One region of the Paenibacillus sp. FSL H7-0940 genome, then DNA from elsewhere that is predicted to be linked to it. Evidence: riboswitches for the same ligand, from Rfam matches in the RefSeq annotation. Region 1 holds a riboswitch; each other region holds the start of a gene.
What was found. Region 1 has a riboswitch for cyclic di-AMP ahead of MHB71_RS25035 (3D domain-containing protein). Riboswitches for the same ligand answer to the same signal wherever they lie in the genome.
Positions count from the first base shown of each region.

Region 1 (3,226 bases):
CTTCCGGAATGAAGGCATGTTTGCAGCCTGGCACCTTGTTCGCAATAATTTTTCGAATGCGTTCGCCAGCATGATCCGGATCTGTCAGTACAATGACTCCCCGTCTCTCCTGAGCAAGCGCAATCCGCTTCAGAATGCGTTGGTTGATTGCTGATCCACCTGTTTCTATGGTATCGGCTTCCACGGCCCGACGGATAGCTACCGTATCGTCACGGCCTTCCACCACAATGATTTCTTTTATCATGTTCCATTTCTTCCTTTCTAACGCAAAAAGAAGAGGAATATCCTCTTCTCTGCCAAACGGCGGGGGAGACTGAATTCAGACTCCTCCGCCGCATATTCCGCATGAATCATTCATGCAACTATTTTATAGCATTCCCATTTCAAAGTAAAACGATTTTAGTTCGCTTCCGGCTTCACCGGACCGATCACGTAGACCGTCTTGCCTTTCTTACGTCCAAAATTCAGGGCATGCTTCACACTGTCATAATACACATCAATTTTGTTGCCTTTAATGGCACCGCCTGTATCTTCCGCACGACGGAATCCCAGACCTTCGATATATACCCACCAGCCAATTGGAATGACTTTGGGATCAACCGCAATGGTGCGTCCTTCCGTTACACGAGTACCGGAAGCTGTTTTAGTTCCAATGCCAGGCTCTTCGGAAGAGTAGGCAGTCATGGATACATTTTTAAGTACTTTGGAGTATTTAAAAGAAGTCCCGGATACGGTAATCACTTTGCTGCCCGAGGCAGATGTTTTCTTCGAGTTCGTTGTTGTAGCCTTTTTGGTTGTTGACGTTTGAGCCGATACGGTCTGAATCTCAGGTTCTTTCACGACCGGTTTTGCTTTGGTGCCGACAGCGATCACTTTATCTACACGATTATTCGCGACAGATTTGCCGACCATTTTTTTGGAGACCAATTCTCCATCCTGAAATACCTTTTCGATATGCTGCACAATTGTGCCTTCTTTGCCGTTCACAACGACACGGTTATCCCCTTTGTATAAGCTAGGGTCAGCCGTTTTAATGACTTTGTAAGCGATCGGTTGCTCTACTTCCACTGTACGCTTTGTTACGCGCACTACACGGATCTTCATCTCCGCTTTGATCGCAGTTCCAAGCGCCGGATACACTTTATCATTACTTTCAACTTGAATACCTGATTTTTGAATTGCATCTTCTACCGATGAATCGGTTGTATACAGAGTCTTGGTGTCTCCGTCTGCCGTAATGTTAACTGGAACGGCCCGCTCAATAACGATTCGGTCTCCATCTGTAATCGCCCCATTCATGGACATGGATACCTTATCGTGAGGGCTGACTGTGATCGACTGCTCCTCCAGCATTTCCTGAAGCATTCCTGTACGAGTCTCTACCACCTGAGCTTTGCCATCAATAACCAGCGAAATTTGTTTCCCGGCCTGACCGTAAACGACTAACAAGATCATGATTGTAAGCGCAATTGAGAAAATCGCGATCAATGCCATTTGACGCATGTTCTCATGCTTCCACCGCAACGCGAAAGACTTACTGGATGATCGTGACTCATGGGTCTCTTCTGGTTGGAATGTGCCCACTTCTCCGTCCTCCTTCATAGCCTCGCCGTCTAAAGTAATGCATGATGTCTTTGACGTGACTATACCAAATTTTCTACAGAACACAGATTGGACCAACATAATCCGATTCTGCACCATGAATCAATCTTCGCAACATGATGTCATCCTCCTGAATACCTACCGTATGATGACAATATTTCTTTTATTCAAAAACAAAAAAGCCAAAGAAAGAGTGTAAGAGGAACTCTTCCGTGGCTTCCGAATGATTCTGAATATCGGAAATTCATGCACGAGGTTGCCTCTCTTTTTCCGCTTGCGAGGTTAGCTGTCGGGTTCGGGCGAAAGAGAGCCGCCCTATCTTGGGTCACCCGCTCATGGCGGACGCCCTTGAATTCACCCCGAGACCCAAAGAAGAAATCAAATACGGCTTCGCAGTTCCCTTCGCTGCTTTTGGGTCAGCGAACGTTGCGCATCGGCCAAATACACCGATGTTTAAGCCCTATTGGTTCCCCCGCTCTCCGATAACGGAGACTCAGCGAGACTGATTCATGAAAGTAATGTTGTTTCATCGGAAAGTGTCCCTTTGTTCATCCCCCGAACATCTGTCCAATTTTCCGCACAACAATTCACTGAAAAGATGATATCCTGTTTTGATGCATGTTGTAAAGCGTTGATCAAGTACGTTTTTCTGAATATTTGGTTAAAATATTGTAATATTCTTGATTTATTTGGATCAAAGGGCAAATTACCTCCGCTTACCTGCCTTTTTCACCTCATTTGCTCGTTTTTTTAACGAATCCCAAATCGTTCCATGGCATTTTTGGTTGTTATTGCAGCAATTTCCTCCACCGAAATGCCTTTAATTTCCGCAGCTGCCTCTGCAACCAGACGTACATGCGCTGTCTCATTTCGCTTCCCACGATAAGGGTGAGGTGTCAAATATGGAGCATCTGTTTCAATGAAAAAACGGTCCATAGGAACCTTCTCCAGCACCTCTTTGGGCTGCTTTGCATTTTTGAATGTGATCGGTCCTCCGAAGGAGAGATGGAAGCCCATATCGAGACAACTTTTTGCTGTTTCCCAGCTGCCTGAGAACGAGTGCATCACACCACCAACTTCACCCGCTTTCTCTTCACGCAAAATTCTTATGATATCCTCATGTGCATCCCGATTATGGATGACAATTGGCATGTTCACTTCACGCGCCAAAGCAATTTGTTGTCGTAATACGCGATGCTGTATTTCTTTTGGTGAAGTATCCCAGTGATAATCCAATCCAATCTCACCGATCGCAACCACTTTTTCATGCTTGCATAAAGATGCAATCCACTCCAAATCGCCCTCCTGCATTGTGATCGCATCTACGGGATGCCACCCTACAGCTGCATATATAAAGTCATATGTTTCAGCGAGTTTCATTGTGGTTGGAATTGTCTCCCGGTTAAAGCCAATGTTGATCATGCGACCAACTCCTGCATCCACAGCACGCTGAATCATGTCCTCGCGGTCCTCGTCGAATTGTGGTGCATCCAGATGTGTATGTGTGTCGAACAGCATCATGTCTGTATCTCCCTTCATGTCGAAATAACGACTATCTTCTTTTTCAAAATCCAATTTGTAAAATTCAATAATTCAATGACTCATACATAAAACATTTTGGGTA
Region 1 covers NZ_CP150280.1:5,653,862-5,657,087, forward strand. Annotated here, with positions in the region: gene rnmV (ribonuclease M5) at 1-244, opposite strand, end outside; gene MHB71_RS25035 (3D domain-containing protein) at 400-1,584, opposite strand; cyclic di-AMP (ydaO/yuaA leader) riboswitch at 1,858-2,111, opposite strand; gene MHB71_RS25040 (TatD family hydrolase) at 2,353-3,123, opposite strand.

Region 2 (3,226 bases), 2.3 Mb from region 1:
ATGCCTACAAGGATCAGATTGGAGCATTAAGCGATGTGCTGCCAGGTGTGGTGAAGTCGTATCATGAGTTTACCGGAGAATGTTTCCAACCTGGTGTGATTGATGCGAAGACAAAACAGCTAATTGCGCTTGGCATTGGATTATTCGCCAACAATGAGGTATGTACCTTCTACCATGTAGAAGAAGCCCGTGCTAAGGGCGCAACAGATCAGGAGATTATGGAGACCGTAGCCGTGGCTGGAGCTGTTGGTGGAGGACATGCCCTGTCTCAGGGTGCGATGCGAGTGCAGAAGGCGCTGCATTAGTAAGCAATGCAACATACATTTTTAAGTGCAAAAAAGGCATCCGGTTAATAACCGATGCCTTTTTGTATGTGAATCACATTTTACCTAACATTTTATCATACATAAACTGTCCAGTTACCCGACGTGCTGTTACATAACGATCATTGAAGTATGGATTCGATAACTTCGTGATGCTTACACCTTTACTGCTGGAGGCATGAGCGAATTGTCCGCCGCCGATATATACACCTGTATGTGAAATGCCTTTGCCTGTTGTATTAAAGAACACCAGATCACCTGTCCGAACATTGCTCTTGGATACGGGAGTACCTGCTTTGGCTTGCTGCTGCGAAGTACGTGGTAATTCAATGCTGTATTTGTTGAAAAGATATCTCATAAAACCAGAACAGTCGAAGCCGGCTACAGTTGTGCCACCCCATTTGTAAGGAATACCTGTCATGTTGTTCACTACGGAGTTGATACTGCTTGCCTCTGTGCTTGTTGCCCCGGATGTAAATAATACAGCTGCTCCAAAAATGGAGATAATCAGTTTTTTCAAAATCAATGTTCTCCCTTCGATGCCTACGGAGTTAGCTAAGGGTTCGGTAGAAGGTTCCCTATATTTCCTATGTATAAGAATAATTCACCCAAATTGGTTCCCCCGTTTTCAAACATGAAACTCGGCAATGAATAATTAAGTTTTTGTAACTATTTGAAACTATATTGCATAAATGCGTAATTGTCAAACCCATTTAAAACCCTTCGTAATACCTCAATGTTAGCGGAATTAAGGTTTTTATATGAAAGAAGGGATCGAGTTTGGGTATCATTCATGACAAAAACGTCATTATTGATTCGTGTAAGACGAATTTGGATAAATAGATAGGTTTGTCATGAGTTAAAAGAACTATTCCGTTATGTAGAATTAGAGAGATTATATTCATTAAGTTGCATATATTGACAAAAATCGATTTTTTGCATATTATCTGATTATCCAATCCACATATTGGATGAAAATTGATTTTATTATGCAATAAATACAAATAAAGGAGGTTCGGGGCGTATATCATACGTAAAGTAGAAGTGGAAGATTTATAAAAACGAACATAGGAGAGTGTTACATTTGAAAGCGAAGAAAATAATTACTTTTGTCCTGGCATGTACGATGGTGTTCTCAGTAGTTGGAATGGCAGTTCTCCCTGTAGGGACGGTATCTGCTGCAGATGCGTCGGGTACTACAGCGAGTATTTCTGATATTTTGAAGAACCAGCTGCCGGATGGAGGTTGGAGAAAAGATTATAAACAGACAAGTGGAGAGTGGGCAAAGTCCACGATAGACAACAAGGCTACATACTCAGAAATTAGAAGATTGGCGAAGGAATTTAAAAAGACGAATGATCCGCGTTACTCCACAGCTGCAATCAAAGGAATTAACTTTTTGATCAACATGCAGTATTCAAACGGCGGGTGGCCACAAGTTTACCAAAGCTCCGGATACCACAAGCACATCACTTACAATGATGATGCCATGATTAATGTAATGATTATGCTGGATGAAGTAGCAGCACGCAAAGGTGATTTCTCATTTATCGACAGCACACTTGCTAACCGCAGTAAAAATTCAGTTGCCAAAGGTGTGGAGGCGATTCTGAATACACAGGTCGTTTCAGGTGGTAAGCTGACAGCATGGGGACAACAACATGATTCCAACTCTCTTAAACCAGCGAGCGCAAGAATCTACGAAGTGCCATCTCTGACAGCTGGAGAGAGTGTAACGATTGTTAAATTTCTAAAAACCAGACCTGCTAACGCTAAAATTACCGCATCCATTAAAGGAGCGGAGGCTTGGTTTAACAAAGTGAAAATTACGGGTTACAAGTATGAAAGAGCTAATGGAGATAGTAAAATTATCGCTGATTCCAAAGCTGCACCAATTTGGGCACGCTTCTATGAGATCGGAACGGATAAACCAATCTTTATTGGTCGTGACGGGGTAGTTAAATACAAATTAAGTGATATTGATAAAGAAAGAAGAGGCGGTTATGCATGGTATGGCAACTGGCCTTCCAAGCTGTAATTTGTAGTATGCTTCCGTTTTAATGAACCAAACTATTAGTAGCAGTTAAAGGTAAAGCCCGAATCGACATGGACGTCTGATTCGGGCTTTATTGTTATTATTTTCAGTGTTGACATGATAGATTACGCATGATATATTATTTCTTGTCGCCGATATTGATGACGGAGATACAATATGCGGTCGTGGCGGAATTGGCAGACGCGCACGGTTCAGGTCCGTGTGGGCTAACCCCCGTGGAGGTTCGAGTCCTCTCGACCGCATCTAATAAAAAGACTCCTTAAGCTAACGCTTAAGGAGTCTTTTTTTGCATTTTTTGATATAACACTAACTTTAGTGATGAGTATTCAAGAGGTTAGTGCTTAGCTGCACGTACAGTAAATGTCTTCCATCAGCCATACGGAACGTTTATTGTGCTGCGGTAACATTAACGCTGTCAATATTCGGTCCTTCCGATCCGGTGGTAACCACTTTCAATGTATTGGTCCCCGTGTTCATGGGGACCTGTATTGTTTTTTCAACCCAAGTGGACCAGCTTCCCGTAGCCGGAAAGGGCTCGTTGCTAATGACTTTGGTTCCGTTCACAAAAATGTCGAGGTTCCGAGTGCCGCTTTCCAGCGCATAACGAAACTTTACGTTTTTGGTACCTGTTGTCGTGTTATTAATGCCGTTCCATTGAATGGCCGAACCAGTCATCGCATTGAAGTTAACATACCCGGACCCAGTGTAACCGGTGTAGATTGTTTCAATGGCAGCTTCCGTAAGTGACGTTCCGGTCTCGGCTTCATACGTAGTGCCACTGCCTGTATTCCCGCCGCTATTTCCGCCAGTAACGTTGGCAACAAACGTTGTTACGCTCTGAGGCGGG
Region 2 covers NZ_CP150280.1:3,352,919-3,356,144, reverse strand. Annotated here, with positions in the region: gene MHB71_RS14605 (carboxymuconolactone decarboxylase family protein) at 1-305, shown strand, start outside; gene MHB71_RS14600 (C40 family peptidase) at 379-843, opposite strand; cyclic di-AMP (ydaO/yuaA leader) riboswitch at 849-980, opposite strand; gene pelA (pectate lyase) at 1,399-2,361, shown strand; tRNA gene MHB71_RS14590 (tRNA-Leu) at 2,538-2,621, shown strand; gene MHB71_RS14585 (carbohydrate-binding protein) at 2,767-3,226, opposite strand, start outside.
Region 2: it holds a riboswitch for cyclic di-AMP, as region 1 does, so the genes downstream of both, MHB71_RS14600 (C40 family peptidase) here and MHB71_RS25035 (3D domain-containing protein) in region 1, are expected to answer to the same signal.

Region 3 (3,226 bases), 1.6 Mb from region 1:
CCCAAGTTGATCAGCCTTTATTGTTGCAATCCAATAAACAACCATCTGAATCTAATCCTGATTTGGCATCAGTAACGGCAGGAGTTGATCCAATGAATCAACAGTCCAATCCGCACGTTTGTCATCCGATAGCTCTGGCTGGAATCTTCCGTAACCCTGCATAATCCGAATCGTACGCATGCCCAGCTTCCGAGCAGGTATAATGTCGTTATCGATCCGATCGCCGATCATGACGGCTTCCTCCGGTTCACAACCGGCCTGCTTCAAGGCCACAGCGTATAACTCAGGGTCTGGCTTGGACACTCCTTCTTCAGCCGAACATGCCAGAACATCAACATACTTCCGCAAGCCATAGCTTTCCAGTCTCTCTTCCGTTCCAGGACTCTGATTGGCAATAATGCCAATGCGATAATGCCGTGACAACTGCTGAAGAACGGAATCCGCTGAAGGAAAAGGACGTTCAAGATCTTTTTGAAACTTCAGCTTGTCCTGAATCTGTTTCTGATGCCCCTCGTCTTCAACGAATGTGCGAATCGCCACTCTCATAGGCCATTGCTCATATTTTCGGTAACAACTCGCGAACAGTTCGCGTACCGCCTCAATTGTCACCGGATACCCCAAAGCACAAGCTTCACGGACAAACTGTCCGATAATATCATCAACCGGCTCCCATTCATCCACCAGCGTATCTCCAACATCAAAAAACAACCATTTCAATCCACCTACATCCGGCACGCCAATTCCTCCTTGTAAGCATAAAAAAGAAGACTCACCATCCTGCATGAGTCTCCTCAAACTTCCGTTTATCGATACATTCAATTATAACAGGCACCTTACACCTGAGCAATCACAAGCTATGGCATTAACCATTGAGGAGAAAGCCAACTTCCCCATTGAGCGAATATACAATCCGGTCTGCGCCCATGCCCCGATAGATGCCCTTAGGATGACTCTGCTCCGTAATGACGCACAGGGATTTCGATGTCCATGAACGGCAGATCTGTAAATAACGACAGGTCAGATTCAGGCTGTTCTCGAAAATAAACACGTTGCCTACGCTGCCCTGCGGCAAAAACCATTTTTGAGCTGCAGCCGTATTCATGCGAATGACATGTTCTACTCCGATTCTACGGAGTCTTCGCTCTTCCCCTGCACTGTTGGTTAGAACGGCAAACGGCATTTTTTTGTACATCAGCAATTTGATAAATTTACGTCCTGCTTCATTTGGAGCAGTCACTAAGATCATCTCAGTATCCATCATTCGTTCCTCCCTTGGCGTGAAAAGACAACAAAAAAGAAGCGTGGGGGACCAAGGCCTCCCGAACGCTTCTTAAATAACCCATGGCGAAAACACCATGAACCAGCGTACGGCTTGTTGCCTCTCCCTTTAACGCTTACGAGGTTAGCTGACGGATTCGGGCGCGAGAGTCGCCCTATTTCCGGCTGTCACCGGAAAATTCACCCCATGAATGCCCACTGTCCTGGACAGCGCATTCCGTTGGTTCCCCCGTTTCCCATTCATTAATGAATGGAAACTCAGCGATTAAAACATCGTTCGTATATCTTAAGGTAAGATCGAGCGATATTATCGTTTGTTTCGTTTTTCAAGTACAATTTAGTTTAAATTGAAATTACGTTATGAATCATACACCCGTGCCATGTCGGTGTAAAGTCCGCCCAGATCACCAAATCGGCAGATTTTTGCCAATTCCTATCCATAATAACGCTTACAACAAAGTTATACTCTATCTATCTCTTCAAGGCTATCTAATTCTCACTCTGGCGTAAATCACTTCGCAATTCATTCACGTATTCTGCACAACTTGCCTGTTTTGATTCTTTTAACACCATATTAGTTTTGCAATATTTAATTGCAACCAATATAATAGAAGATATAAGAGTAAATAAATGGAGGCGATTTAGATGACAGTCTACGATTACAAAGTGAATACCCTTCGCGGTCAAGAAGTTGAAATGTCCGACTACCGTGACAAAGTGCTCCTGATTGTGAATACGGCAAGCTCATGCGGCCTTACCCCTCAATTCAAAGGTCTGCAAGAATTGCAAGACAAGTTTCAAGATGCTCCATTTGAAGTGCTTGGTTTCCCAAGCAACCAGTTTGCACAGGAAAAAGGATCTTCCGACGATATTGCCGAGTTCTGTCAGATGAATTATGGCGTGAGCTTCCCCATGTTTGAGAAAATTGATGTGAACGGTTCAAGCGCTCACCCTCTTTTCCAACACCTTAGCACAGAAGCTCCTGGCCTGCTCGGCTCCAAAGCAATCAAATGGAATTTCACCAAATTCCTCGTGGATCAGAACGGACAGGTCATTAAACGTTATGCTCCCAAAACAACACCGGACAAGATTGAAGAAGATATCAAGAATTTGCTGCAAAAATAATACACAGGCCACCCGTAGCCGGAAGGTAGAGCAACATTCCTCCGGTAATGGATGGCCTTTTTTCAACCCAGATGTCATACTGTTCGAAAAAGACAAAAAAAAGAAGCTTCCCATTAATGGAAAGCTTCTTTTTAATCGTTCATATGATGCGGTCGAGAGGACTCGAACCTCCACGGGCATACGCCCACTACCCCCTCAAGATAGCGTGTCTGCCATTCCACCACGACCGCATGTCGTAAATAATCGGCAACAGAATTGATTATACCGGGTTCAGAACTAAAAGTAAAGTATTTTTTAATACTTCTTTTTCAGCTAGGCATTTTCATCAAAAATCGCATAATCTCGTCATCTTTACCCATGAACTGCATATGATTAGATTTGATCCCCTCTCTTTCGGTAAGAGCCGATCTTGTTGATTCATTTATATATAGTCCTTCCTTATATATAGTCCTCCCTGCACTTCGCAAAATAAATAACACAATAAGTTATATAAAATAACACAAATATTAAATTCCAGATTTAATCCATTAATTTCACGGATACTATTGACAAAAAGCGGACATTTATGGGATGATAACTATCATATAATTCGGGTTTTTAAACACAAAGCAAACAAAAAGGAATACAAATGTCACTTTAAGTGACATTTAACGAACACAGGAGGCGAATGATTGTGAACCGTGGGAATAAGCTGCTCGATTATGTCAAACTGCTTGATTCCTCTATTCAGGTTGGAGGGTTCACCCATTCCTTCGGCATGGATATCCATATCAGGGAGGGTACCATTCGTAATGCTGAAGATCTCGAATCATTTATGCGTTGT
Region 3 covers NZ_CP150280.1:4,066,820-4,070,045, forward strand. Annotated here, with positions in the region: gene MHB71_RS18100 (HAD family hydrolase) at 52-735, opposite strand; gene MHB71_RS18105 (hypothetical protein) at 863-1,261, opposite strand; cyclic di-AMP (ydaO/yuaA leader) riboswitch at 1,377-1,552, opposite strand; gene MHB71_RS18110 (glutathione peroxidase) at 1,924-2,403, shown strand; tRNA gene MHB71_RS18115 (tRNA-Leu) at 2,551-2,633, opposite strand; gene MHB71_RS18120 (urease accessory UreF family protein) at 3,077-3,226, shown strand, end outside.
Region 3: it holds a riboswitch for cyclic di-AMP, as region 1 does, so the genes downstream of both, MHB71_RS18105 (hypothetical protein) here and MHB71_RS25035 (3D domain-containing protein) in region 1, are expected to answer to the same signal.